Regions from separate parts of the Qipengyuania profundimaris genome, predicted to be linked through region 3. Evidence: predicted binding sites of a transcription regulator. Region 3 holds the regulator's gene; each other region holds the start of a gene.

Region 1 (11,347 bases), 270 kb from region 3:
TCGCCGCCTGGTCGATTGGCAGATCGACAATGGCAGCAAGGCGCTGGTGCCCTGCGGCACCACCGGCGAGGCCTCCACGATCTCCAATGCGGAGCATCACCGCGTGGTGGAGGTCTGCATCGAGCAGGCCGCAGGCCGTGTTCCGGTGATCGCCGGCTGCGGCAGCAACGACACTCGCAATGCGCTGCTGCACATGAACTTCGCCGAGAAGGCCGGTGCCGCAGCCGGCCTGTGCGTTGCGCCTTATTACAACCGCCCGAGCCAGGCGGGGCTGATCGCGCATTTCAGCTTCCTTGCCGAAAACAGCGATCTGCCGATCGTGCTCTACAACGTTCCGAGCCGTACGGTCACCGATATAGAGGACGAGACGGTGGTCGAGCTGGTGCGCAAATTCCCGAAGCAGATCGTCGCTATCAAGGATGCCAGCGGCGACCTGTCACGCGTGGCCGACCACCGGATGGGGCTGGACCACGATTTTTGCCAGCTGTCCGGCAATGACGAGCTCTGGCTTCCGCATTCGGCCGCGGGCGGGGCGGGGTGCATCTCGGTGACGGCGAACGTAGCCCCGGCGCTATGCGCGGAATTCCACGAAGCGATTGCGGCCAACGATCTCGTGAAGGCGCGCAAGCTCAATGACCGCCTGTTCCCGCTGCATTATGCAATGTTCTCCGACGCGAGCCCCGCGCCGGTCAAATACGCACTCAGCCGCGTCCACGACTGGTTCTCCGAAGACGTTCGCCTGCCGCTGTGCAACGCGAGCGATGAAAGCCGCAAGCAGGTCGACGAAGCGCTGGAAATCGCCGGGCTGATCTGACCGCCCTTTCCTTTTGTACACTGCGACCCTAGATGCGCCCACCCTATGGCCCGTCCCAAACCCGCCACCTTCGACAAGCAGAAGACCGTCGCCGACAACCGGCGGGTGCGGTTCGACTATCATGTCGAGGAGACGTTCGAGGCCGGACTCGCGCTGCAGGGCACCGAGGTGAAGGCGCTGCGGGCGGGCGAGGCGAGCATCAAGGAAAGCTATGCCGAGGTGCGCGACGGGCAGGTGTGGCTGATTAATGCCAACATCCCCGAATATTCGCACGGCAACCGGCTCAATCACGAGCCGCGCCGGCCGCGCAAGCTGCTGCTGCACGCGCGCGAGATCGAAAAGCTGTTCGGTGCGGTCGAGCGCAAGGGCATGACGCTGGTCCCGCTGTCGGTCTATTTCAATTCGACCGGGCGCGCGAAGGTCGAACTGGCGCTCGCCAAGGGCAAGCAGGCGCATGACAAGCGGCAGACGGTGAAGGACCGCGACTGGAAGCGCGACAAGGCGCGCTTGATGCGCGAGAAGGGCTGAGCGGCTCGTCCTTCGTCAACCGGCCGATAGCCATTGCGCATTCATCGCCATGCGCTAGAGCGCGGGCCTTGCACTCGCCGGGGCGCAAGCGCATCTGTGAAACGTGGTCATGAGCAATCCGAAGTCCAAAACCTTCCTGTCGGACCTGATCCGCAAATACATGCCCACTCGCGAGCAGCTTGCCGAGAACAAGTATCTCAAGCCGATCGCCCATCGTTTCCTGACGCCGGAACTCTGGCGCTTCACGCGGCGCAGCGTGCCGCGGGGGGTGGCACTGGGGATATTTGCTGGATTTATTATCCCGGTCGGGCAGATATTCCTCGCCGCCTTCATGGCGTTGCCCGCTCGCGCCAACGTGCCGCTGTCGGCGCTGGTCACCTTCATTACCAACCCGTTCACCTTCCCGATCTGGGCGGTTATTGCCAACCGCGTCGGCGCATTCATCCTCGAGGTCGATCTCGACGTGACCGGCGGTGCTGCGCAGGATGAAATCACCAGCGGGCGCTGGGCGTGGCTGGTCGAGATGTTCGAAGGCGTCGGGGTGACCGTGCTGGTGACGATTTTCGGCTTCGTCGTTCTGGCCGTCGTGGGTGCGGCCATCGGCTATCTTCTCTCAAGCTTCGTCTGGCGTTTCATTGTCGCCGGCAAGCGCCGCCGCCGACTGCGCGCGGCCGAACGCCGGATGGACGAGCGCTTGGCGGAGGACAACGAATGACGCCCTCCGACGACACGACCATAGCGCGCCTTCCGCCGCTGCCGCTGATCGCCGGGGTGCTTGGCGCCTGCGTGCTCTCCATCGTACTGGTCGGGCTGGTCGGCGGGGAAGCCGTGGTCGCGATAGCCTATGGCGGTGCGCTGGTCGCTTTCCTGCTCATGCTGCTGCTCGCCGCGCGATTGCGGACGGGGCCGGTCGAGCAGGAGGCCGGGGTGCCCGATTGGTCGGTTACCGCGGCCGCAGTCGAAGACAGCAAGCGGGCAGTCGCCATCACCGATCGGGCCAACCGCTTGATCTGCGCCAATTCCTCTTACGAGGACTGGTTCGGGGAGGCAGTTCCGCCGCTCGACGTCGCCTTTGCGTCGAAATCCTCCGAACGCCTGATGATCGCTGCGCGCGAGGCCTGGCGCGACGGGCATGCGCGCGTAGATCTCCTGACCATTGAAGGTGTCGAGAAGCGCTTCCGGCTCGATGTCGATCGCGCCGGGCGGGGCGAGGATTATCTCGTCTGGCGCTTCGGCGAGATCGTCCAGGAACGCAGCTACGACGGGCTGGCAGAGCGGGTCGAGGGGCCCTTCGGGGAAGTCATGTCGCGCGCCGGGCTCGAACTTGCGATGGTCGCGCCCGACGGTATCGTGCAAGCGGCCACCGTGGGCCTGGCCGAGCGAGCCACGGGCGATGCCGCTACATCGCTGGTCGGCATGGAATTCGTCCAATTGCTGCGCTCGGACGACCGCGACCGTATCTTCTTCGCGCGCGAGGGCCAGCAAGGCTCGCCGCAGACGCTGGTCCATGTCCCGCTGGAATTGCAGCGCGGCAATCGCGCCAAGGATGCCGACCAGGCGCCGTCGCTGATGCTGCTGATCGACCGGACCGTCGGGATCGGCGGCGGCTTCGAAGGGAATGGCAAGGCGGCGATTCCGCAGCTCGAGGCATTGCTCGCCGCGCTCCCGCTGGGCCTCGCGCTGACCGATCGCGACGGGCGCTTCCTGTTCGCCAACGCTGCTTTCCTGCGCGCCGTCGAGCGCGAGGAGCAAGGGCTGCCGCAATTCCCCTCCGATCTCGTCGTGCGCGAGGACAAGGCGGCGATCGCCGACACCGTGCGCCGCTTCGCCAAGGGCGCGAGTTCCAGCGGAGACATGGCGGTGCACCTCGCCGGCAACAAGGAGGAGCCGGTCTCGATCGGCCTCGCCGGGATCCGCGGGCTGGGCGATGCGGCAGTGCTGCTGTCGATCACCGATTCCACCGAAGAAAAGCGCCTGCGCCGCCAGGTCGCGCAAGCCACCAAGATGCAGGCGGTCGGCCAGCTGGCGGGCGGCGTCGCGCACGACTTCAACAATGTGCTGACCGCGATCATCGGCTATTGCGATCTCATGCTGCTGCGGCACACGCCCGGCGATAGCGACTACGACGACATCCAGCAGATCAAGGCGAATTCCAACCGTGCAGCCAGCCTCACGCGCCAGCTGCTTGCCTTCAGCCGCCAGCAGACGCTGCTGCCGGTGGTGCTCCAGCTGCCCGACGTGGTCAGCGAGGTGAGCCAGCTCCTGAAGCGCCTGATGGGCGACAAGATCGAATTCGTCGTGCGCCATGACCGCGAGCTGGGCCCGGTGCGTGCCGACCCGCAGCAGCTCGAACAGGTCATCATCAATCTCGCCGTGAATGCTCGCGATGCGATGCAGGCGCATGCCGCGAAAAGCGGGAAGCAGGATTGGAAGGGCCGGCTCACGCTCGCCACACGGCGCGTGTCCGCGCGCGACGTGCGCAAGATGGGCAGCGACATCATGCCGGCGGACGATTACACCGTGCTGATAGTGCAGGACACGGGCGGGGGCATCCCGCAGGACCTCATCAGCAAGATTTTCGAGCCCTTCTTCACCACCAAGGAGCAGGGGAAGGGCACGGGCCTCGGCCTTTCGACGGTCTACGGTATCGTCAAGCAGTCGAACGGCTTCATCTTCGCCGACAATGTGCGCGGGCCCGATGGCAACACCACCGGCGCGCGCTTCACCATCTACCTGCCGGTCCACAGCGGCGAATTGCCCGCCGTGATGCGCCGCGAGGAAGAGGCGGAGCCCAAGGCCAGCGAATGGTCCGGCGGGGGAAAACTGCTGCTGGTCGAAGACGAGGATATGGTCCGCGCCGTCGCCGAGCGGGCGCTCGTGCGCGCGGGTTATACCGTCACCACCGCCTCTGACGGCGAGGAAGGCCTGGCCGCGATCGCCAATGGCTCGGACAATTTCGACCTCATCGTGTCCGACGTGGTCATGCCCGCGATGGACGGACCGGCGATGGCCCGCGCGATCCGTCGGGTTAAACCGAAGATCCCGATCCTGTTCATGTCCGGCTATGCCGAGGAACAACTGCGCAACGATATCGACATCGACAACATGTATTTCATCGCCAAGCCCTTCAGCGTGCAGCAGATCAACGCCAAGGTCGCCGACGTTCTCGCCGCTCAGGGCGGGGGCTAGGCGTCAGTTTCTTGCTTACGCGGAACAAACCGCGAAAAAATTTCGTTCCCTACTTGTTCTTTGAGAACAAAGCCGATACATCATGTTCCAGTTGAAGAGTCGAAGGGCGGCTCTTTGCAAGCGCAGGAGGTGATGTCATGGCGGCCAATCTGAAGCTGGTAGAAGGAAAGCAAGTGGACGCAGACCGTCAGAAGGCACTCGACGCCGCGCTCGCACAGATCGATCGTGCGTTCGGCAAGGGTTCGGCAATGAAGCTGGGCTCGAAGGAAGCGATGAATGTGGAGGCGATCTCGACCGGCTCGCTCGGTCTCGACATCGCGCTCGGGATCGGCGGCCTGCCCAAGGGCCGTGTGATCGAAGTTTACGGCCCGGAAAGCTCGGGCAAGACGACGCTGGCGCTGCATGCCATTGCCGAGGCCCAGAAGGCCGGCGGCACCGCCGCCTTCGTCGACGCCGAACATGCGCTCGACCCGGTCTATGCCAAGAAGCTCGGCGTCGATATCGACGAGCTGATCGTGTCGCAGCCCGACACGGGCGAGCAGGCGCTCGAAATCACCGACACGCTGGTGCGCTCCAATGCGATCGACATTCTCGTGGTCGACTCGGTCGCTGCATTGGTGCCGCGCGCCGAGATCGAGGGCGAAATGGGCGACAGCCATGTCGGCCTGCAGGCGCGCCTCATGTCGCAGTCGCTGCGCAAGCTGACCGGCTCGATCAACCGCTCCAAGTGCATGGTGATCTTCATCAACCAGCTGCGCATGAAGATCGGTGTGATGTACGGCAATCCGGAAACCACGACCGGCGGCAACGCGCTGAAGTTCTACGCTTCGGTCCGCCTCGACATCCGCCGCACCGGCCAGATCAAGGACCGTGACGAAGTGGTCGGCAACTCGACCCGCGTGAAGGTCGTCAAGAACAAGGTCGCACCGCCGTTCAAGCAGGTCGAATTCGACATCATGTATGGCGAAGGCATCTCCAAGATCGGCGAGATCCTCGACCTCGGCGTGAAGGCCGGCGTGGTTGAGAAGTCGGGCAGCTGGTTCAGCTACGACAGCGTCCGCATCGGCCAGGGCCGCGAGAACGCCAAGACCTTCCTCAAGGAAAATCCCGAGATGTGCGCCAAGTTGGAAGCCGCAATCCGCGGCCGCACCGACGAGGTGGCCGAAGAGATGATGACCGGTCCGGACGCGGACGAGGACTGATATCTCTTCAAGCGGGAGCGCGCCTGCCCATCCCCCGGGCCCGCGTGATAGCCGGACTGTCCCCCGGCGCTCCCGAATGAACGGAAAGCCGGTGCGCGCCTCCCTTGGCCGCACCGGCTTTTCCGTTTGGGCTGCTTGTTCATCTTGGCGCTGCTGGCGAGCCGCTTGCGCCTCGCCTAGGGTCTCGGGCGAATCGATCCGCCGACAAACCTCGCGATGGCGGCGCGCAGGAGAGAGCCGATGACCATCACCGTCCACCATCTCAACAACAGCCGGTCGCAACGTATTCTCTGGCTGCTCGAGGAATTGGGGGCCGATTACGAGATCGAGCATTACCAACGCGACGCGGAGACCAATCTCGCACCGCCCGAACTCAAGCAGCCGCATCCGCTCGGCAAGTCGCCGCTGATCGAGGACGACGGCCTGCGCGTCGCCGAAAGCGGCGCAATCATCCAGTATCTGTGCGAGCGCCATGGCGGCGATAGCTGGCTGCCCGAGACGTCCGGTGAAGACCGTGTCCGCCACCTCGAATGGATGCAGTTCGGCGAAAGCAGCTTTTTCGTGCCGGTGATGCTCAAGATCATGGCCGGCCGGCTCGGCGAGGGCGCTGCGCCGATCATGCCCCGCATTGACGAACAATTCGCCGCGCATGTCGCCTTCATGGAAGACGGGATCAACGACTCCGGTCATTTCGTCGGCGACGACTGGACGGCCGCCGACGTCATGATGAGCTTCCCTGCCGAGATCGCCGTGATGCAGGGCTACGGAGAAAAGGCACCGAAGACCGTGAAATTCGTCGAGGCCGTGCACGCCCGACCCGCCTGGCAGCGCGCGCGTGAGCGCGGTGGCCCGTATTTCGTCTGGTGAGATCGCTCTGCCGCATGACTTGAGTTTGTACCGTCCAGCTTGCAAAGCGGGCTCCGTGTCATGACCTCCATCGCAGGTACGGAAAACAACAATGAAGATTGCAGTGTTCGGCCTGGGATATGTCGGCCTTTCCAACGCCATCATGCTGGCCAAGCACAATACGGTGGTGGGCTGCGATATAGTGTCCGACCGCGTGGCATCGCTGAACGCTCGCCGTTCGCCGATCCAGGACGATCTGGTCGAGGAATATCTAACCCATGACGATTTGGACCTGAGTTTTACGACCGATGCAGCCGAGGCGATCGACGGGGCGGATTTCGCCGTGGTTGCGGTGCCTACCAATTACGATCCCGAAACGAACTTCTTCGACACATCGGCTGTCGATGACGTCATAGAGAAAATCATAGCTGCGAGCCCCGACACTGTGATCGTCGTCAAATCGACCATCCCCGTCGGCTATACTTCCGACGCGCGGGCCAGGTTCGGATCGGACAATATCATATTCAGCCCGGAATTCTTGCGAGAAGGAAAGGCCCTCTACGACAATCTGCATCCCTCCCGCGTAATCGTCGGGGAGCGGTCCGAGCGAGCGCAACAATTCGCCGATCTGCTGGTCGAGCCGGCGCTCATTTCCGATGTCCCTGTCCTCCTTACGGAGGCGGAAGAAGCCGAAGCGATCAAGTTGTTCGCCAACACCTATCTCGCCATGCGGGTTGCGTTCTTCAACGAACTCGACAGCTACGCTCTCTCTCGTGGGATGGATACGCGCCAAATCATCGAGGGTATCGGCCTCGATCCGCGCATCGGCATGCATTACAACAACCCGTCTTTCGGTTACGGCGGATATTGCCTGCCGAAAGATACGAAGCAGCTTCTCGCCAACTATTCCGAGGTTCCGCAGAACCTGATCCGCGCGGTCGTGGATGCGAACCGGACCCGGAAGGATTTCCTCGCCGACCGGATAATCGCCCGTCAGCCGAAGACCGTCGGCGTATTCCGCCTCGTGATGAAGGCCGGATCGGACAATTTTCGCCAATCGTCGATCCAGGGGATCATGAAGCGCATCAAGGCGAAGGGCATCGAAGTCGTGGTTTACGAGCCCGTAATGGACGACGATTCCTTCTTCGGTTCGCGGGTGATTCGCGACCTCGATGAGTTCAAGCGCGAGGCGGACATCATTGTTGCCAACCGGCTCGATCCCGAACTGGAGGACGTGCGCGACAAGGTCTTCACGCGCGACCTGTTCGGCGCCGATTGATGGCCGAGACCCGCACGGCGCTGGTCACCGGATCGGCCGGCTTCATCGGCTCGTTCCTATGCCAGCGGCTGCTCGACGACGGGTTTGCGGTCGTCGGTGTCGACAATATGTCGGACTATTACGATCCGGAACTGAAACGCCGTCGGCAGGCGCGGCTGCTCGAGGTTGAAGGGTTTCGTGCTGTAAACCAGCCGATCGAAACACCCGGTTTGCTTGCAGATCTTATGGGCGATTGCGAGCCCGAAATCGTCATCCACCTCGCAGCTCAGGCTGGGGTGCGCTACTCGATCGAGAACCCGCGCACTTATATCGAAAGCAATCTGCTCGGGACTTTCGAGTTGCTCGAGGCGGCGCGCGCGCATCCCCCGCAGCACATGCTCCTCGCCTCGACCTCGTCCGCCTACGGCGCGAACACCGACATGCCCTATCGCGAGACGATGAAGGCCGACCACCAGATGTCCTTCTATGCCGCCACCAAGAAGGCCAACGAGGCGATGGCGCATTCCTACGCCCATCTCTTCGATCTCCCGGTGACGATGTTCCGCTTTTTCACCGTGTATGGTCCGTGGGGTAGGCCCGACATGGCTCTTTTCAAATTCGTCCGGGCCATCCTGCAGGGCGAGGCTATCGACGTTTACAATCATGGCCGGATGATGCGCGACTTCACCTATGTCGAGGATCTGGTCGAGGCGATCCGTCGCCTGATCGATGTGCCCCCCGTTCGTCCTGGCGACGGAGAAGAGATCGCGGAACACGACAGCCTGTCCCCGGTTGCACCGTGGCGGATCGTCAACATCGGCAATTCGGCGCCGGTCGAACTGATGGACATGATCGAGGCGGTCGAGGCCGCTCTGGGCATGACGGCCGAGAAGAACTTCATGGAGATGCAGGCGGGCGACGTTCCGGCGACCTGGGCCGATACGGAGTTGCTTGAGTCGCTCACGGGATACGTCCCCCGCACGGACATCCGGGACGGTGTCCGCAGCTTCGTCGAATGGTATCGGGACTATTACAAAGTCTGAGGCGAGCAATGCCCCGGCGGCTGTCCGGCGCATAGCGTCACCGCCGATCGCAGCCCCCGCACAGTCTGACCGGGCATTCCCGCTTGTCGCTGGCGCGCCGATTGCCTAACTGCGCTGGCATGACCTCGACCAACGACATCCGCCGCAGCTTCCTCGACTATTTCGGCTCCAGCGATCACGCCGAGGTGGCGAGCGCGCCGCTGGTGCCGTTCAGCGATCCGACGCTGATGTTCGTCAATGCGGGCATGGTGCCGTTCAAGAACGCTTTCACCGGCCTCGAGACCCCGCCCGCCCCGCGCGCTACGAGTTCGCAGAAATGCGTGCGCGCCGGCGGCAAGCATAACGATCTCGACAATGTCGGCTACACCGCGCGGCACCACACCTTCTTCGAGATGCTCGGCAATTTCAGCTTCGGAGACTATTTCAAGGAACAGGCGATCGACCACGCCTGGACGCTGCTGACCAAGGAATGGGGCCTCGATCCCGAACGCCTGCTGGTCACCGTCTACCACACGGATGACGAGGCTTTCGACCTCTGGAAGAAGCGCACCGGGTTCGCGGACGAGAAGATCATCCGCATCCCGACCAAGGACAATTTCTGGGCCATGGGTTCGGACGGTCCGTGCGGCCCGTGCTCGGAAATCTTCTACGACCATGGGGACCATATCTGGGGCGGACCTCCGGGGTCGCCTGAGGAAGACGGCGACCGTTTCGTCGAAATCTGGAACCTCGTCTTCATGCAGTTCACGCAGGAAAACGACGAGATCGTCGGCGACCTGCCCAAGCCCAGCATCGACACCGGCATGGGGATTGAGCGCGTCGCCGCGGTCATGCAGGGCGTGCACGACAATTACGACACCGACACGTTCAAGGCGCTGATCGGCGCAAGCGAGAGCCTGACCGGTGTAAAAGCCGAGGGCGACAACACCGCAAGCCATCGGGTCATTGCCGACCACTTGCGTTCCACCAGCTTCCTGCTCGCCGACGGCGTTCTGCCGAGCAATGAGGGCCGCGGGTATGTCCTGCGCCGCATCATGCGCCGCGCTATGCGGCATGCGCATCTGCTGGGCGCAAAGGATCCGCTGATGCACCGTCTCGTCCCGGAACTCGTCAGCGAGATGGGTGCAGCCTATCCGGAGCTCGTCCGCGGCCAGCCGCTGATCCAGGAAGTGCTGGAACGCGAGGAAGTGCAGTTCCGCCGCACGCTCGACAAGGGCCTGCGCCTGCTCGACGATGCGACCGCCGACATGGGCGAGGGCGGCACGCTGCCCGGCGAGACCGCGTTCAAGCTCTACGACACATATGGCTTTCCCTACGATCTGACCGAGGATGCCTTGCGTGGCCGCGGGATTGCGGTCGACAAGGAGGGCTTCGACGCAGCGATGGCCGAGCAGAAGGCCAAGGCGCGCGAAGCGTGGAAAGGCTCTGGCGAGGCGGCGAACGAGGAAGTCTGGTTCGACATCGCCGAACGTGCAGGCTCGACCGAATTTACCGGCTATGCCTCCACGACCGGCGAGGCCGAGGTCGTCGCGATCGTCAAGGACGGCGCGGAAGTTGCGAGCGCCGCAGAGGGCGAGGAGGTCATCATCCTCACCAACCAGACGCCGTTCTACGGAGAGAGCGGCGGCCAGACGGGCGATGCCGGACGAATCTGGACGCCGGAAGGGCTGGAATTCGCGGTCGAGACGACCAACAAGCCGCTCGGCCGCTTGCACACCCATGTCGGCAAGGTCGGCAAGGGTTCGGTTGCGGTGGGCGACGCCGTGCATCTCGAAATCGACGCCGAGCGCCGGGATCGCATTCGCGCGAACCATTCGGCGACCCATCTCGTTCATGCCGCCCTGCGCGATCGTCTGGGCGATCATGTTACGCAAAAAGGCTCGCTGGTTTCCGACGACCGCTTCCGCTTCGACTTCTCGCACCCGAAGCCGATGACCGAGGACGACATCGCGGTGGTCGAGGCCGAAGTGAATGCGGAAATCCGCGCCAACGAACAGGTTTCGACCCGCCTGATGACGCCGGACGATGCCGTGGCCGCCGGCGCGCTCGCGCTGTTCGGCGAGAAATACGGCGACGAGGTCCGCGTTCTGTCCATGGGCAGCAAGGGCGAGGGCGGACGCAATTATTCGGTCGAGCTCTGTGGCGGTACGCACGTGAAGGCCACCGGAGACATCGGCCTGTTCAAGATCGTGTCCGAAAGCGCGGTCAGTTCCGGCGTGCGCCGCATCGAGGCGCTGACCGGCGAGGCTGCTCGCGCCTGGCTGGTCGCGCGCGACGAGGCGGTCCGGGCTATTGCCAGTGCGCTCAAGACCTCGCCCGACGAAGCGCCGCAGCGTGTCGCTGCGTTGGTCGACGAACGCAAACGCCTCGAAAAGGAGTTGGCCGAGGCGAAGCGCGCGCTGGCGCTTGGGGGCGGCGGATCAGGCGATGCCGGCCCCGCCGACGAGGACATCGGCGGGATCGCCTT
Region 2 (6,752 bases), on a different contig from region 3:
ACGCAGCAGTCGGTGATCCTGCGCGTTCTGACGAAGTCGGGCGTACTCGACCAGCGCAGCCGTGAATGCGAGACCGAGTAGCTGGTTTTCGCCACTGGATTTGGGGAGCTGCGTTCCCTCTTCATTGACGAGAGCCACTGCGTATTCGTCGGTCAGTCTCAGCTTAAAGCTCTTCCGGGTGGTGGCCTGAAGGACTTTGCTGATCTGCGAGCGAAGGATCTTTCGAGCATCCTCTTCTTCTTCGACGAGTTCAGCTTCGAGCCGCTCCTTGAGCCGTTCGCACAGTTCGTGACGTCGGACGAAAATTCTCGCATCCTCGTCGTTCTCAAGCAGCTTGTTGAGTTCGCGCTCCTTGTTCGCCTTGGACGCCTCGGAACTGCGGAGATTGTTTTCCAGGGCGCCGATCTGCCGGTTTATCCCATCGAGTTCGCCTCGCAGCTCATTCCGCCGCCGCTCGCGTTCGGCGATCTCATCGAAATCGATGCCAGAGAGCTTGTCGGAGATCTCCCCAAGTTCTGCTTCGATGGCGGTGATCTCGTGTCGAGCTTCGGCTAGTCGCTTGTTAGCTGCGTCCAACCGGCCTGGCGCTTTTTCCCTTTCTCGCTTGAGTTCTTTAAGGGTGGAGCGAACGCTCGAAAGTCGACTGCGCAACGTCTTGTTTGCTGCCTTCTGTAGGAGACTTCGAACCTTCTCATATTCGGTGGAACCCTTTTTCAGCTCCGTCCCGCAGATGCATTCTTCCATCTCCAGAATGTCCTGAACGAACTCTTCGTTGTAGGGCGAAGGGATGCGGCCCTTCACATCCTGAGCCTCGAGATGATCGAATGTCTTTTCGGTAATGCGAGAGGAGACGAGGAAGCGGCCATTGTCTCCGAGCCACTTCAGCAACTCGTCTTGTGCGCTCGCTGCTCTGGTGATAGCACGCTTGAGCGAGTTGTTCGCCCTGTCGCGGCTGGCCTGGAGTTCTCGCGCAGCGGCCGAGTTACGCAATTTGGCTTCAATGTCGGCAATCTGCTGTTGCTTCTGTTCCGCTTGCCCTTTCAGACCGTCGAGTGCTTCCCTGCCGCTCTTGAGCTGGTCCGTAAGCCGGTCGATCTCATTCGAGAGGACTTCGATCTGGTCGGTCGCTTTGGCTTTAGGCATTTGCCGCCGATAGTACGCAGCCGTCTCTTCAAGGTCCCCGATCGCTGTCTCGATTAGATTGCATCCGAGAATATCCTGGACTGCCTTGCGGATTCCGCGCCGGTTCTCCTCGCCGAGGAAGACCTCTGCATGTTCACCGTCGAAAAGAAAGTGTCCCGCCATGGTCTTCGGTATGACCGTGTTGATAAAGCTATCGGGGTTGTCGATCGAAACGCTGTGGCCATCATCGATCCGCATGATTGAGAACTCACGACCGCCCATGGTGCCGTTGCCGTGGAAGCGACGGGCACGATAACGCTTGTCGTTGTGCTCGAAGAGGACTTCTACATAGCAGGAATCTCTCCCCGCGGCCTTGGCGTCGTGGTTAACGAGGTCCTGCTTGCGTTCAAACTTGGCAGTAGTCGTGCCGTAGAAGCACCAAAGCATGGCGTTTAGAAGAGTGGTCTTTCCGACGCCGTTTTCCGCGTGAATCAGAGTAACGTTTTCATCCGGATCCATCGAGAATTCGATGGTATGCTCGCCATGGAAGCAGCGAAAATCCTTCAGAGTGATTTCATCGAGCCACATGATTAGTCTCCTCCCAACGGAGTGGCGCGATCGATAATGTCACGAAGGCGCCGGCGTCGCTCGCTGTCCTTATTCCGGTTTTCGAAGTAGAATTCGCGCTGCAGCTCTACGATTTCCGCGATCACGCGGTTCTCTAGTTCTTCGCTTCCATCCGATTGCGTCTCGGCCGCGTCGCCATCCTGCATTTCTCGTCATCCCCCAGAAGCGGTCTTAGCGCTACATGTGTCACCAATCTATCGATCTGGTAAATAGGGAAATACAGCCGCTCAACACTTGAAGGGCAAATACGATCGCGGTCCCGATCCCCTTCATGCTCAAAGTGCCCGTTGTCCTTCGTTCGCGTTTCAACGGAACGGCTCAGATCTCGTCGAACCGACTGGTCCGCGACATCCATCTGATCGCGTCGCAGTCATCGTCGGGCACCTTACGAGCATCTGAGGCAGTGAGGTCGTGTCGAAGCTTGAGATTGATACGGAAGTACAGGACGTCCTTGATCGATCCAAAGCACTGAAAGTTCTAGAGAACGTGGTAGTTCTCGGCCTGATAGACAATGACAACTGCCAACCATCATAGCCCGAGGGTATGAGCGCAAGCGCCGCGTTAGCAAGTTGGCCGATCAGCCAAGTAGCGCTCCACCTTCTCTACCGTTCGGCGACGCGGCCTGCGGCCAGCTCGTAGGTCAAGCACGAAGCGCGGATCGCCAACCGCGCGACGACCAAACCGTGTCGCCGACATGTGCGATTCTTTCAGGTGTCTCTCAATGCGATCCAGCAATTTCATAGCCTTCCTCGACTCACTCAGCCCTTGTGTTCCTGGTTTGTTCTTAGTAGGAAGGTTCCATCGAGTCTAGGAGATTTCCTTCTCTCCTGAGACCGTCAGAAGGAACGACACGATGGAACACGTCAGAGAGGAGCTCGATCGCCTGATCCAGCAGCGACGGCTCGGATATTCCTCGATCTCGCGGATGATCGGACGAAACTCGTCCTACATTCAGCAGTTCATCAAGCGCGGCTCGCCGCGAAAGCTGGATGATGATGACCGGCGCACGCTTGCCAGCTTTTTCGGGGTCGACGAGCAAGTGCTTGGCGGACCCCCCGCACCCATGCGTGACGGGTTGATCGAAATTCCCGTGCTCAATGTTGATGCATCGGCGGGCTTCGGAGCGATTGCCGAAAGCGAGACCGCCCATACCCGCTTCGGTTTCGACGAACGCTGGCTTGCCAGGTTGACCCGAGCAAAGAGTGCCAGCCTTTCGATCATCCATGTCCTGGGCGACTCCATGGAGCCGACACTCAGCGATAGCGACGAGGTGCTGGTCGATGCGTCGGACCAGGGTTCGCGGCTACGTGACGGCATCTACGTCCTACGCGCCGACGATGCGCTGGTGGTCAAGCGCGTGACGCTCAAGCCAGGTGGCCGCAAGATCACCATCAGCAGCGACAATTCGGCCTATCCCAGCTGGGACGATGTCGACCGGTCCGAGATCCAGGTGGTCGGCCGTGTCATCTGGTTCGGACGCGCTGTCTGATCCTACCGGATCAGAACCCCGCAAAACGCGCGCGATGCTTGGCAACGAAGTCCGGACGGGGGTGATCCCTCGGATCGACCGGAAGCCTGATCTTCTGTCCTGAAGGGGGGAAGAGCTTCAACAGGTCGGACGGCACCTTGTTGTGCGATACGAGCAGGCAAAGGTTATCGTCGAATGTGATGAGATGTCGGTCGAACAGCCAATGGGCCGTAGCCGAGAGTGCCACGCCGTTGGGTACAACATCGGGTCCGCCATCGGCGACAGACCAGATATGGGCCGCCTGTGCCTCTGCTTTCCCGCCACCATTCATGATCCGCAATCCCGTGACGGCGCAGGTGCTGTCATAAGCGTCGAGAACCTGATTGCGGAAACTGGCGGCCCGGATTTTCTTATTCACCAGGATCTGCTCGATCTGGCGTTCGCCAAAATCATCGGCAAGGAGCGCGGCAGTTGCATCGTCGATGTACCGCTCGTCGAGCTCGAGCCTGATCCGGTTGTCCGGGTCGAGCGTCTCGCTCAGGCCCTGATTGACGATCGCGACGAAATCATCGCCATCGAGCGTGCGCACCGATTTTCCGCGCAGCGTCCTCCCAGCATCGCCAGGACGGGCCATCTCGCGAAGGAAGCGTTCGGCAAAGCGTCCGTCCTTGTCGCGGTAGGACACCGCATCATCGAAGGGTAGATAGTCCCTGACGCGCGCGTAGTAATGGGTTGGATCAGCCTCATCGGGATCGATCCGCTCAACGAAGGCGGTCGCGATATAAGCCATCCGGCCGCCCGATACCCGGGTTTCACGGTAAAGGATCCAGTCGTTCTCGAGCTGGCGGGCCTGAGGAAGATATTGCGAGGGGAAATGATACCGCTCGGTAATGAGGTCGTCGTAGCGCGAATTGCCGCTGATCTCGAATACACCCTTCACCGGCAACGCTCCGCACTTCTCTCGAACAGGCATCGTGCCTGGTAACGCGGAAATCGTCCAGGCTGTCGGTGATCAAATGCCGATTTCAAAAGGCTTTACCCTTTCCTTCATGAGTTCGGGCTTGTCACTTGCAGGCGAAGCGCTGCCAACATCCTTGTCTTGTGATAGGCCCTTGGCCGCTGCCGCCTTGAGCCTTTGCGTTACTTCGAATGCCGATGCTTTCTCGCCGCTGTTGGACTTGATAGCCCGGCCGAGTTTCTCGGCATTATCTGCAATCAGCGTAAGGCCGTCGCGAAGCCGGGTGACCGTGACCAGGAAGGTCTGCCGATTGGCGAGATTGCGTTCGCGGCTGTCCATCACCGCGATCCCGCGATCAGAGGTCAGTCCCTGCGCCATATGCGCATTGAGGGCATAGGCGAGGTCCATGCGTTTGAGCATGGGGTCGCCGCGGCTCAGGCGGAGCTCCTTGCCCGCTGATGTCTCCACCAAGACGCCCTTTGTGTCGATGGCCACGATCCTCGCCTGGTCGGCGTTGAACAGCCCGCGCTTATGGTCGTTGTCGGTCCAACGGATCTTGTCACCCTCGATGATGGATATCGATTTGCGGTCGAAGAGCGACAGCCGGCTATCGTCTGCGCCCGGCCGCAAACGCGCAGGATTGAAATTGCGCAGACGCCCCTTCCTGTCCTCAAGCACGAGCTGCTTGCGCGCTTGGTCGATGGTTTTGACGGTGTAGTCGCCTTTGGAGAGTTTCTGGGTGCTGTCGCGCGAGCGGAAATTGAGAACCATGCCCCGTTGGTATGTGCGAAGGTATCGCAACTCTTCGTGCGTCACATTCACCCGAGAATGAATGGTCAGCCGGCCCGATCGTGGGCCGAGCTCGCCGTTGGCCTTGAGTCCGCGCTGGACAGCCTCGTTAACCGCAGACCGTAAAGCCCGTCCCGACGCGTAGATCGACGTCCGATCCCGATCCGCCGGGCTGAGCGAAAGCCACTTTTCGGCAGCAACAATCGCACTGTCGCCGCGTGCCTCGATGGTTGAAGGAGCAAGAGCCCGGAGCGCATCGTCGATGCGTCCCTCCTGCGCGGCGGCCTGGGCTCGCCGCAGGATGGGATCGCGGCCGCGCAAATTCACATCCATGTTGGCGCGCTCGATCCCGGCCTGCTGGACGAGGTCGAAGGGTTTACCCGCATCGACGGCGCCTAGCTGTCGCTTGTCACCGACGAGAACCAGACGATGGATTTCCGCTAGGTTTGCCAGCCGCACCAGCTTGGCCTTGTCCTCGTTCGACACCATCGACGCCTCGTCGAGCACCAGGACATGGTCTCCGAGCGCACTCCGAGCCTCGCTCAGCAACGTAGCATTTCCCGGCTCGTGCAGAAGCCTGCCCCATTGGGCGAGAAAGCGGGCAATGGTCATCGAACGGATGCCGGTGTCGCGCTCGAGCATCTGGACGAGCGTGTTCTGCACCGCGAGCCCCAGCACCTGCTTGCCTTCCTCTCGGAGCAGCTGGGCGACCGGCTTCATCACGCTGCTTTTGCCCGCCCCGGCTATGCCCTGGATCGCTACGATCCGGTCACGCGATGAGAGCACAAGACTCGCCGCATTCCTCTGCCCTTCGTTGAGCGAAATTCCGTGGTTGATCGCGGCAACTGCCTGAACCCGTTCTGCGGCGTCCGGCCGATTCAGGATGGGCAACACCGCACCTCGTCCCTGGTCGACGTTCGCGAGAATGGTGCTTTCAAGGTCAAGCGCCTCGCGGCTCGCCAACCAGCCTTTGTGTTCGCCTTTGCCGGGCTCAAGTGCGCCGCTTCTGACCAATGCGTTCACACGGGTTTCGACGTGATCCACCGTCGTCGGTAGCCCAAAATCGAGCGCCGCTTTCAGCAATCCCTCACGGGGAAAGGCTGCCTCGCGCTGCGAGAGATGACGCACCGCGGAAGCAACAGCCTGCGCGGCCGCGATGGTCGGTGCATCCTGCTTGAGGACATGGGCAGGGATCAGTGGATCAGTCGGATCGCCCTTGATCCGCTGCGCGAACTCTCTCAGCTTCGCAATTCCACGCTGAAGAAGGCTCCCTTCTTTCGATCTGGGAATGTCCTTCGTTGCAGCCCGCATCTGCGACGCATCGATCAAGCGGGCAAGGTCAATTCCGACTTCTTGGGCTTTCTGCCGCCACGCATCGAGAAGGCCTTCCCGGTCCCTGACGGGCGCCTTGCTTTTCCTCGTATCGAGCACAGCAATGTCGCGGGTTTTCGGGGTGTTCTCGCCCAGCTGGCGTACCGCGTCGAGGACTTCTTCGCGCCGCGTGGAAAAAGCCATGACCTGCTCGCGGGCGATGCCCGCTGCTTCGAAATTGCCATGCTTTCCAACCGGCTCTGCTTCGTAGCCCATTTTCTCGACCGCCAGACGAAAGCGCGCCATGGTCATCGAGTTGAGCAGGGTGTTGAACGACCAAAGCTTGTCATTGCGAAGCGCGCGCCACTTCCCGTCGCTGCCTTGCGTGACATTTGCCACGACCGCATGAAAATGCAGGTTCGGCTCTTGGTTGCGGTTGGTGTCGTGCTGGAAAAGACCAATCGTCAGGTTATCGGT
Region 3 (11,347 bases):
GCCCGAAATCGCCCCTCTCGAAGGCGGGCAGACCTACCTCGTCTACGAAGTGGCCCAGATTACAGCATCGGCCAAGGCCCCCCTTGCCGAGATAAAGGATCGCGTCGAGGCGAACTGGCGCATTTCGGAAGGCCTGAAGCGCGCCCAAGCCGCTGCCGACCGGGTGACGAAGCGCGTTCGTGGGGGCGCATCGCTTGCCGCCGCCGTCGCGGAGGAAGAGACGAATCTGCCGGCACCCGAAAGCGTCGATCTGACGCGCGAGCAACTTGCCGCCCAGCGCGAACGCCGCATTCCGCCGCCGCTCGCCCTGCTTTTCAGCATGGCCGAAGGCACCACCAAGAAGCTCGAAGCCGCGCAAAAGATCGGATTCTTCATCGTCAATCTGGAAGATATCAGCATGGACGATATCGCCGAGGACGATCCGATGATCGCCCAGGCCAAAACCCAGCTCGGCCCGGTGATCGGCGAGGAATATGCCGATCAGCTGCGGCTTGCGATGCGGGAAGAGCTCGGCGTAGAGCGCAACGACGACGCGATCGAAGCCGTTCGTCGCCAGCTGCTTGGCACGAACTGAGCCGCCCTTGTCCACCGCTCTCGAAGGCCTCGACCAAGCGCGCGCCGAGCTGAGCGAGGGTCGTCCCGCGCTGGTCTGGCGCAGCATCGTAGCTGATACCGAAACGCCAGTCAGCGCGGCGCTCAAGCTGTTCGAGGAAGGGCGCGGCGATTTCGTACTCGAGTCGGTCGAGGGTGGCGAGACACGCGGGCGCTATAGCCTGATCGGCATCGCACCCGATTTGGTGTTCCGCGCGCGTGGAGACGAGGCGGAAATCAATCGCGATTGGCAGACGGATCGCAAGGCTTTCGTTCCGTGCAAGATTGGCGCGATGGATGCGCTGCGCACGCTAACTCAGGACTGCCAATGTGCGACGCCTGTCGCGCTTCCGCCCGCCCTCGCCTGCCTCGTCGGCTATTTCGGATACGAGACAATCGGCCTGGTCGAGAAACTTCTTCGGGCTCCGCAGAGCGACGTCGATTTGCCGGACATGCTTTTCGTCCGCCCGACAGTGATCCTCGTCTTCGACCGGCTCAGCGACACGTTGTTCTGTATTGCGCCGGTCTGGCCGGACGGATCGCTAGATTTGGCGCAGGAGCGGATCGACGAAGCTCTTCGGAAGCTCTCCCTGCCGCTGTCACAGTCTGCCGACCGGTATCCCGACCATATCGAACCTCAGCTCACCTCGACTATCGATGCGGACGATTATCAGGCAATGGTCTTGCGTGCGAAAGACTACATCGCGGCCGGGGATATCTTTCAGGTCGTCCTCTCGCAGCGATTCACCTCGCCGTTCGAATTGCCGCCCATGGCGCTCTATCGTTCGCTCAGGCGCATCAACCCGTCGCCCTTCCTCTATTTTCTCGACCTACCCGGCTTCGCCGTGGTCGGCTCGAGCCCCGAAATTCTCGTGCGGGTGCGCGAAGGCGAGGTGACAATCCGCCCGATCGCCGGCACCCGGCCGCGCGGTACGACGCAGGAGGCGGATCGGCTCGCCGAGAAATCGCTTCTGGCCGACCCGAAGGAGCGCGCAGAGCACTTGATGTTGCTCGATCTCGGGCGCAACGACGTCGGGCGCGTGGCGGACGCCGGCAGCGTCGAGGTCACGGAGAGTTTTACGGTCGAACGGTACAGCCACGTCATGCATATCGTCAGCAACGTCGTCGGGCGCCTTGCCGAGGGCAAGGACGCGCTCGATGCGCTGTTTGCCGGGTTCCCGGCAGGCACCGTCAGCGGTGCACCCAAGGTGCGCGCCTGCGAGATTATCGCCGAGCTGGAACCTGCAACGCGCGGCCCCTACGCGGGCGGCGTCGGCTATTTCGCGCCGGACGGATCGGTCGACAGCTGCATTGTCCTGCGCACCGCCGTGGTGAAGGATGGGATCATGCAAGTGCAGGCCGGGGCGGGCATCGTGGCGGACAGCGATCCAGCCTATGAGCAGCGCGAATGCGAAGCCAAGGCCGGCGCCCTGCTCGCCGCGGCAAAGGACGCAGTGCGGCTCGCAAACGAAGCGGGATACGGCCAGTGAGGGTTGCAATCGCCCTACTCGCTCTCGGCAGCCTCATAGCTTGCGAACAGCAACCTGCCGGCGAACCTGTCGCTCGTGCCAGGATTGATGGGCAGGCGCCATCGCCTTCGCCTGAGCCTAGCGAGACGGCGACCGTCGCAAGCTCGGTGGAAAGCGCATGCCGGTCCATCATCTTCGAGGACACACCCCTTACCCACTGCCTCGCGAATCCCGTCCGCCACCGCATAAGCATGGATCTTGGGCCGTCGGGCGAAGCGCCCTATCGCAGCCTGACTGCGTTCTCGCGCCAACGCGGCGAGAACGGCGTCGCCTTTGCAATGAACGCCGGCATATATGACGACGAGGGCGAGCCAATCGGTTACTTCGTTGAAGGTTCGGAGCGGCTCGAAACCCTCAATATAGCCGATGGCGAAGGCAATTTCCACCTCAAGCCCAATGGCGTGTTCTACGGCACGGCGGGCGAATGGCACGTCCGCACGACCGAAGATTTCCTCGCCAATGTGACCGAGCGGCCGGAGTTCGGCACGCAGTCCGGGCCGATGCTGGTGATCGACGGCAAGCTGCATCCTGAAATAACGCAGGACGGCCCTTCCCGGCTGATCCGCAACGCAGTCGGCGTCGATGGGCAGGGCCGGGCCCATTTCGTGATTTCGAACGCGCCGATTTCCTTCGGCAAGCTCGCGCGTTTCTATCGCGATGAACTGAAGACGCCCAATGCTCTGTTCCTCGACGGGAACGTCTCGCAATTGTGGAACCCGGCGACCGACCGCCTCGATACCGGCGCGCCGATCGGCCCGATCGTGGTCGTCGAAAAGAAGGACAGCGAATGACCGAACAGCGCCGTGGCCTCTATCCGGAGATCGAACCCTACGAAACCGGGATCCTGGATGTCGGCGAGGGTCATTCGCTCTATTACGAACGTGTCGGCACGCCCGGCGCGAAACCTGCGGTTTTCCTGCATGGCGGCCCGGGCGGCGGCATGTCGCCCGATCATCGGCGCCAGTGGGACCCCGAGCTTTACGACGTCCTGCTGTTCGACCAGCGCGGATGCGGCAAGTCGCTGCCATTCGCCGAGATCGAGCATAACGATACCTGGCGTATTGTCGCCGATGTCGAGCGCCTCCGCGAGATGTGCGGGCATGACAAGTGGCAGGTCTTCGGCGGTAGCTGGGGCGCGACACTCGCCCTCACCTACGCCGAGACCCATCCCGACCGCACGAGCGAGCTGGTGCTGCGCGGCGTATTCCTCGCGCGCCAGACCGAGAAAGACTGGCTCTACACATATGGCGCCAGCGAAATCATGGCCGAACAATGGGACCAGTTTACCGGCCTCATCCCCGAAGATGAGCGTGGCGATCTGGTGAAAGCCTATTACAAGCGCCTGACCAGCGATGACGAGGAAACACGCCTTGCCGCCGCGCGCGAATGGTCGCTGTGGGAAGGCAATGTCGCCACACTGTTGCCAGATCCTGCCCTGCTGGACACCTTCGCCGATCCCGCGAAGGCCGTGCCCTTCGCCCGGATTTGCGCGAAGTTCTTCCTCGAAGATTTTTTCCTGGAGGAAGCGCAATTGCTCAAGAATGTCAGCGCGCTGGCGGGCATACCCGGAATTATCGTTCAGGGCCGCCACGACATTTGCACGCCGCCGACATCCGCTTGGGCGCTCAAGAAAGCTTGGCCGGAAGCGGAATTGTGGATCGTGGATGATGCCGGACACTCCGCAGCAGAACCGGGCATCATCGATGGCCTCGTGCGGGCGACCGACAAGCTGGTGGGCAAGCAGGCGTGACGTCGCGGGCAGCTGAAGTTGCTTGAAAGCCCGCAGCCGTGCCGCCATTGACCGTTCCGCAATGACCGACAGCCGCTCCATCCTTGTCATCGACAATTACGACAGCTTCACCTTTAACCTCGTCCATTACCTGATGGAAATGGGCGCCGAAGTGGAGGTGGTGCGCAATGACGCCATTTCGGCGGACCAGGCCATGAGCAGCGGCGCTGCGGGTTTCCTGATCTCGCCCGGTCCCTGCACACCGAACGAGGCCGGCGTCAGTCTCAACCTCGTGGCGGGATGCGCAGATGCGGGCAAGCCGCTACTCGGCGTCTGCCTCGGACATCAGGCGATCGGCCAGCATTTCGGCGGCAAGGTCGTTCGCGGCGGGCTGATGCATGGCAAGACGTCGCCGGTGGAACATGACGCCAGCGGCGTGTTTGCCGGATTGCCGTCACCCTTTATAGCTACCCGATATCACTCGCTGATCGTGGAGGACATTCCCGAGTGCCTCGCGGTCAATGCTACCAGCACGACGCCCGGCCTCGATGGCAGCAGCGTGATGGGTTTCCGTCATCGCGACTTGCCGATCCACGGCGTACAATTCCACCCCGAGAGCATCGCTACCGAACACGGACATGCGCTGCTCGCAAATTTCCTCTCGCTGTGCGGAATCGACGCAAAGGTACCGGCATGAGGACGCTACCCGCAGCAGAGCAGCGTCTGGGCGAGCAGGAGGCCGAAGAGGTCTTCGGCTGGATTCTCGATGGCGAGACGAGCGACGAGGAAATCGCCCGGTTCCTGCGCGAGATGTCCACCCGCAGCGAAACATCCGATGAGATCGCGGGCGCGGCGCGGGCCCTGCGGGCGCGGCTGATCCCGATCGACGCGCCGAAAGGAACGGTCGATTGCTGCGGCACGGGCGGTGACGGGCACCACACGCTCAATGTTTCCACAGCAGTCAGCCTGCTTGTCGCGGCGTGCGGCGTTCCGGTGGCCAAGCACGGCAATCGGGCGGCGAGCAGCAAGTCGGGCGCGGCAGACACACTCGAAGCGCTCGGTCTCAATATGGAAGCCGCGGGAAGAACCGCAGAGAAGTCACTGGCCGAGCTAGGCATTTGTTTCCTGTTCGCAAAGAACCATCATCCGGCGATGGGCCGGATACAGCCTATCCGCCAGCAGCTCGGCGTTCGCACGATATTCAACCTGATGGGCCCGCTCTCCAACCCGGCAGGCGTGAAACGCCAGCTGATCGGGATCGCGCGCCCGGCCTATGTGCCGATCTACGCAGCGGCAAAAGCCAAGCTCGGCACGGAGCGTACCTTCATCGCTTCGGGCGACGAGGGGCTGGACGAGCTTAGCATTGCCGGTGGAAACGAGCTGGCCGATGTGACCGGCAACGATTTCGAGATGCGGCGGGTGAACCCGGTGCAGGCAAACCTGCCCCACGCGCCGGTCGAGGCGATCCGCGGCGGCGACCCGTCGCACAACGCCAAGGCACTCGAGGCGCTATTGCTAGGCGCGCCCGGACCCTATCGCGACGCCGTGCTGTTCAACGCCGCCGCTACTTTGATCGTGGCAGGCAAGACCGAAGACTGGACGACCGGTGCCGAAATGGCTGGCGAAGCAATCGACAGCGGTGCTGCCCAGCAATTGCTGGCAGACTGGATCGCGATCGCGCAATGAACAAGCTGGTCGAAATCTGCGAAACCAAGCTTGGTGAGGTAGCCGAGCGCAAGCAGCAGCATTCGCTCGACTCGCTTGATGCGCAAGCAAAGGACCAAACGCCGCCGCGCGGCTTTCGCTTCGCACTGGAACGCGCGCAGCAGAATGGCTTCGGCCTGATTGCCGAGATCAAGAAAGCTTCGCCGTCCAAAGGTCTGATCCGGGAGGATTTTCACCCTGCGCAGCACGCTCGCGATTACGCCGATGGCGGTGCGGCCTGTCTCTCGGTCCTGACCGATGCGCCTTACTTCCAGGGCCACGAGGATTATCTGGTCGAAGCCCGCGCGGCTTGCGATCTGCCGGTCCTGCGCAAGGACTTCATGATCGACCCCTGGCAAGTCGCCGAAGCTCGCGCGCTTGGCGCAGATGCGATACTAATCATCGTAGCCGCGCTGGATGACGGGACGATGCGCGAAATCGAAACTGCCGCGATCGAACGCGGGATGGACGTTTTGGTCGAGGTCCATGACGAACAGGAGCTGGAACGCGCGCTGGCGCTTCAATCGCGGCTCATCGGCGTCAACAATCGGGATCTGCGGACCTTTACCACCGATCTTGCGACCACCGAGCGGCTGGCAGTCCTCGCCCCTGAGGACGCCCTTCTTGTCGGTGAGAGCGGCATCGCGACGCATGCCGATTGCCAGCGCCTCGCGCGTAGCGGTGTCTGTAGCTTCCTCGTCGGCGAGAGTCTGATGCGGCAAGCCGACGTCGCTACTGCGACGCGCGCCTTGCTTCAGGGCTGACCCAGCGCTTTGGCACGTATCGCGAACGCTTGTTCTCGACAAGAAAGGTCCGAAACGGCTGAATTGCTTGACTTGCTGATATTCGTTGCCTAATTGTTCCACATTCGTTCACAGGGTTGTGAACAGGCGGCACGGGAGTTGCGCAGATATGCTGACAGCCAAGCAACACGAATTGATCCGCTTCATCCAGCAACGGCTGGAGGAAACCGGCATTTCACCCAGTTTTGAGGAAATGAAGGAAGCGCTCGACCTCAAGAGCAAGTCCGGCGTCCACCGCCTGATTTCCGCTCTCGAGGAACGCGGCTTTATCCGTCGCCTGCCGAACCGTGCGCGGGCGCTCGAGGTCGTCAAGCTGCCCGAAGACGCGGTTACAGGCGCCGGCCAAGCTAAGCCTGTGAACGATACCGGCGCGACCATGGCGGCCACGGTAACGGCGAAATCCGTCGCGCCGGAGCCGGCGAACGACATCATCGACGTGCCGCTACACGGCCGGATCGCGGCTGGCGCGCCGATCGAGGCGATCGAGGGCCAGGCGAGCATGCCGGTTCCCGCCGCTCTGCTCGGACCGGGTGAACATTATGCGCTCGAAGTGTCGGGCGATTCGATGGTCGAGGCAGGCATTTTCGACGGTGATTTCGCACTTGTCCGAAGGTCCGATACCGCTCGCGACGGAGAGATCGTCGTCGCGCTGGTCGACGATGAAGAAGCGACGCTGAAGTACCTGCGCCGCGATGGCGGGCGGATCCGCCTCGATCCTGCGAATGGGGCCTACGAACCGCAGGTTTATGAATCCCATCGAGTGAAGGTTCAGGGCAAGCTTGCCGGTCTGCTCCGGCGCTACCACTGACGCTCGACGAGACAGTTTTAGTTGGGAAGAAGGGCGCGGCGTCGGCTGCGCCCTCTCTTCCTTCATAGGTTGTCTTTATTGGGAGCCCGCGTTCCGCCGGACGAAGGGGCGGAACCAACCGTGCTCGCCTTGCCCTTCGGCCACGGTATCAATATGCTCTTCGGCAAGGTAAATGCCGGTACCGCCTTCCCGCTCGAGAAACCGGCGATCGGCCTTGAGCCAGCGTGGCTTGCATGAGCGCGGCAGGAAGCGATCAGCGATGACGATGTCGGACCTGTCGCAGGCGGCGGCAAGCGCTCGCTCCTCGATAAGTTCGCGGCTTCGCGCGATCAGCACGTCCCAATCTCGACCATCCCTTTCGATACGCAAGCTACAAAAGTCCCGGCTGCACCGAGCGCCCAACCATTCGGCTAAAGGTACGGGCTCGCCATCGAGCGCTGCAATTTCGCGCAGATTTTGTTGGGCGTAACTGCCCTCGCTGTCCCGCAAAACCAGCAGCCGGCCATCCGCGCTGGCAATACCCACATCGCGCCCATCACGCGTGATCACGATGTCCGGGGCAGGCGTCGCCCACATCCATCCCGAAGCGACGGCGACGGGAAGCGCCCCCCAAAGCCGTGTTCTTCCATGCCACAATGCCAACCAGAGCGCGCCGAGGACAAATACCGCCATCGCCGCCATCGGCATCTTGGGGGCGAGCTTCACCGCACCCGGCTGAGCCGAAACGATGTGCGCGATCCACAGCAGTACATCGAGCGATTTGCCGACCAGCCACCAGGCCGGAGCTCCCAACCCGACTACATCCATCGCCAGAGCCAGGGCAACGAGCGGCATCGAGACGAAGGTCACGAGCGGGATCGCGAAGAGGTTTGCGACCGCCCCGTAAATTCCCGCACGGTGGAAGTGGAACAGGACAATCGGCATGAGTGCGAGCTCGATGACAAAGCCGGTCAGGAACAGCATCAACGCCCGGCGGCCGAAGCGGCGCAGGCCGCTTTCCTCTCGTGGCGCGAGAAATTCGCGAAACGGCTTCGCATTGTGAAGTGCCACGATGGCGAGCACGGCGGCAAAGCTCATCTGGAAGCTCGGTCCGACAAGCGATTCCGGCCATAAGAGCAGCACCGCGATTGCTGCGACCGCGACTAGGCGCAAAGAGAGCGGCTCGCGCCCAAGCGCCAGAGCCGTCAGGACCAAGATCGCGCCGATGCAGCTGCGCACCGTTGGTACCTGAGCCCCCGTCAAGAGCGTGTAAGCGATCCCGGCAAGAGCAGCGATTGCAGCGGCCACGATCGGCAGGCGTACGCGCAACGTAAGCCATTGCCATAGGGCCAGCAACTTGAGCGCAATCAGATAGGTCGCGGCGATGATTGCGCTCACGTGAAGGCCGCTGATCGACAGCAGATGCGTAAGGCCGGCATCCCGCATAGCCACCTCGTCCGCTTCGGAAATCGCCCCGCGATCGCCGCTGGCGAGAGTCGCCGCGATCGCGCCGGGAGCGCCGTCGAGACGGTCGCGAACATGCGCCGAGAGGTGCCGCTGAACCTGCGCGATCCAGCCTTCGCCGCCGCCCCCGCCGGCCTCCTCTACTATTTCGATATCCCCCACAACGCTGCCGGTGGCCGCATAGCCATCGAACCAGGCCCGTCGCGCGAAGTCGTAGGCGCCCGGTACGATTGGCGGCGAAGGCGGCATAAGGCGCGCGGACACCCTGACGCGTACGCCCTCCCGCAACGCGCTATCCGCTTGATCCAGCGGAACGTTGACGCGGTAGGCTCTTGCAATCCCGTCCTCGGCGTCGCGAGCGGCTAACACGAGCCGGATGCGGTCACGCGCCGGCTGGTCCTCGCGCTCGAGAATGCGGGCATCGAGCCGTTCGAACGTCGGTCGCTCGATTGGTTCTGCCCCGATCAATTCGGAGCGCGCCCAGACCAGCCCGATCCCTGCCGCGAGGACGAGCGACGTGGCGATGGTCGCAGCGAGGAGGTAGGCGCGCTCATCACGATCGCGCCACGCGGCAAGCGCCGCAAGGGCAACCAGAACAAGCCCACCAATGGTTGCAGACCATTGCCACGGCGTGTGGAGCAGGAACCACAGACCGATGCCGCCGCCAAAGGCAACTGCCAGCCACGGTCCGCGGTCAAATCCGGCACTCGCCAAACCTGTCTCGCAGCGATCCGCAATTCTGGACATCAGGCCGCGCATGCGCCAAGGGCGCGGCACAGCCTGCACGGATCCTCCGTCCGTCCCCCCCATCGGTACCGAAGGCGTCCCGCGTGTCGCCATGCAAGTGTTTGAAAGGAAGCGAGAGCCAATGGCAAGCGATAGTGGAACGCCCGAAGGACAGGTCGTAACCCGCTTTGCCCCTTCGCCCACAGGATACCTGCATATCGGCGGCGCGCGCACGGCATTGTTCAACTGGCTCTTCGCCCGGCACCACGGCGGCCGCACGCTCCTGCGGATCGAGGATACGGACCGCAAGCGCAGTACGCAGGACGCGATCGACAAGATCATCGAAGGGCTCGACTGGCTCGGCCTCGATTTCGACGATGCACCGCTGTTCCAGTCCGACCGCGCCGAACGCCATGCCGAAGTAGCGCGCCAGCTTCTCGCAGCAGGCCACGCGTACAAATGCTACGCGACGCCCGAGGAACTCGAGCAAATGCGCGCCGACCAGCGCGCTGCCAAGCAACCGATGCGCTACGACCGTCGCTGGCGCGACCGCGACGGGAGCGAGGCTCCCGAAGGGGCGCCCTTCGTTATCCGTCTTAAAGTGCCGACCGAGGGCGAGACGACCATCGAAGATGCCGTCCAGGGTCCGGTGACCGTGAAGAACGCCGAGATCGACGATTACGTCCTGCTCCGCGCCGACGGTACGCCGACCTACATGCTCGCGGTGGTCGTCGACGATCACGATATGGGTGTTACTCACGTTATCCGCGGCGACGATCACCTCAACAACGCCTTCCGCCAGCTCCCTGTGATCCGCGCGATGGACGCGATCGAGGGCGGCTGGCCCGATCCGGTCTATGCTCACGTGCCGCTGATCCACGGTCCGGACGGCGCAAAAATGTCGAAGCGCCATGGCGCCGTCGGTGTCGAAGGTTATCGCGACGAAGAAGGCGTCCTGCCGGAAGCGCTCTTCAACTATCTCCTGCGCCTCGGCTGGGGTCATGGCGATCGCGAGGAGATCAGCCGCGAGGAAGCGATCGAGCTGTTCGACCTCGACGGAGTCGGCAAGGGTCCTGCCCGGTTCGATATCAAGAAGCTGCAGAACCTCAACGGTCACTACATTCGGGAGGCCGATGATGGTCGCCTGGCTCGCATCGTGGCCGAGAGGCTGGACGGTGATGCAGATGTCGATTTGCTCGAGCAGGCGATGCCGGTCCTCAAAACACGCGCTAAGTCCGTCAACGAACTCGTTGAAGGATCGCAGTTTCTTTTCGCCAAACGGCCTCTCGAGATGACCGAAAAAGCGGCCGCCCTGCTTGATGACGAAGCGCGCCAGCGCCTCGCGGGCCTGTCGAAAATGCTGCATGTGCAAAATGACTGGACAATCGAGGCTCTCGAAGCCACTACGAAATCGTATGCCGAGCAGCTCGAATTGGGTCTCGGCAAGCTCGCGCAGCCCATGCGCGCAGCATTGACGGGGACGACCACGTCCCCCGGCATTTTCGATGTGCTGGTCCTTCTGGGCAAGGAAGAAGCGCTCGCGCGGATCGATGCGCAAGCCGCCGACGCCCCGGGGCCAGACGGAAACCGTTGAGGAGACACGCGTGGCCGACAACAAGGCAACTCTCGATCTGGGCGACCAGACCCAGGAATTCCCCGTACTTCAGGGCAGCGTCGGCCCCGATGTCATCGACATCCGCAAGCTGTACGGCGGCACCGGCAAGTTCACTTACGATCCCGGCTACAAGTCCACCGCCAGCTGCGAAAGCGCGCTGACCTATATCGACGGTGAAGAAGGCGTCCTGCTGCACCGCGGTTACCCTATCGGCCAGCTGGCAGAACATTCCAGCTTCATGGAAGTCGCCTACCTGCTCCTGAACGGCGAGCTGCCGGGTAAGGAAGAGCTGGACGATTTCGACTATACGATCACGCGGCACACCATGCTGCACGACCAGCTGCGCCAGTTCTACCAGGGCTTCCGCCGCGACGCGCACCCGATGGCGATCATGTGCGG

What was found. The regulator LexA, encoded in region 3, represses DNA repair genes until DNA is damaged. The targets are predictions, from matches to a motif close to GTTCCNCNCTTGTTCT.
Region 1: the regulator LexA is predicted to act here: its motif matches at 4,576-4,591, upstream of recA (recombinase RecA).
Region 2: the regulator LexA is predicted to act here: its motif matches at 2,519-2,534, upstream of Q9K02_RS14425 (S24 family peptidase).

The regions. Positions count from the first base shown of each region.
Region 1 is NZ_JAVAIM010000001.1:2,132,211-2,143,557, reverse strand. Features, by position in the region: gene dapA (4-hydroxy-tetrahydrodipicolinate synthase) at 1-814, shown strand, start outside; gene smpB (SsrA-binding protein SmpB) at 860-1,342, shown strand; gene Q9K02_RS10515 (DUF2062 domain-containing protein) at 1,452-2,057, shown strand; gene Q9K02_RS10510 (hybrid sensor histidine kinase/response regulator) at 2,054-4,531, shown strand; gene recA (recombinase RecA) at 4,669-5,733, shown strand; gene Q9K02_RS10500 (glutathione S-transferase family protein) at 5,974-6,600, shown strand; gene Q9K02_RS10495 (nucleotide sugar dehydrogenase) at 6,692-7,858, shown strand; gene Q9K02_RS10490 (NAD-dependent epimerase/dehydratase family protein) at 7,858-8,880, shown strand; gene alaS (alanine--tRNA ligase) at 9,000-11,347, shown strand, end outside.
Region 2 is NZ_JAVAIM010000003.1:291-7,042, forward strand. Features, by position in the region: partial or broken gene Q9K02_RS14410 (AAA family ATPase) at 1-1,710, opposite strand, end outside; gene Q9K02_RS14415 (hypothetical protein) at 1,713-1,895, opposite strand; gene Q9K02_RS14425 (S24 family peptidase) at 2,603-3,238, shown strand; gene Q9K02_RS14430 (HNH endonuclease) at 3,249-4,007, opposite strand; gene mobF (MobF family relaxase) at 4,230-6,752, opposite strand, start outside.
Region 3 is NZ_JAVAIM010000001.1:1,858,842-1,870,188, forward strand. Features, by position in the region: gene Q9K02_RS09190 (peptidylprolyl isomerase) at 1-574, shown strand, start outside; gene trpE (anthranilate synthase component I) at 582-2,081, shown strand; gene Q9K02_RS09200 (phosphodiester glycosidase family protein) at 2,312-2,911, shown strand; gene pip (prolyl aminopeptidase) at 2,908-3,870, shown strand; gene Q9K02_RS09210 (anthranilate synthase component II) at 3,932-4,546, shown strand; gene trpD (anthranilate phosphoribosyltransferase) at 4,543-5,535, shown strand; gene trpC (indole-3-glycerol phosphate synthase TrpC) at 5,532-6,317, shown strand; gene lexA (transcriptional repressor LexA) at 6,466-7,164, shown strand; gene Q9K02_RS09230 (ComEC/Rec2 family competence protein) at 7,240-9,354, opposite strand; gene gltX (glutamate--tRNA ligase) at 9,476-10,927, shown strand; gene Q9K02_RS09240 (citrate synthase) at 10,938-11,347, shown strand, end outside.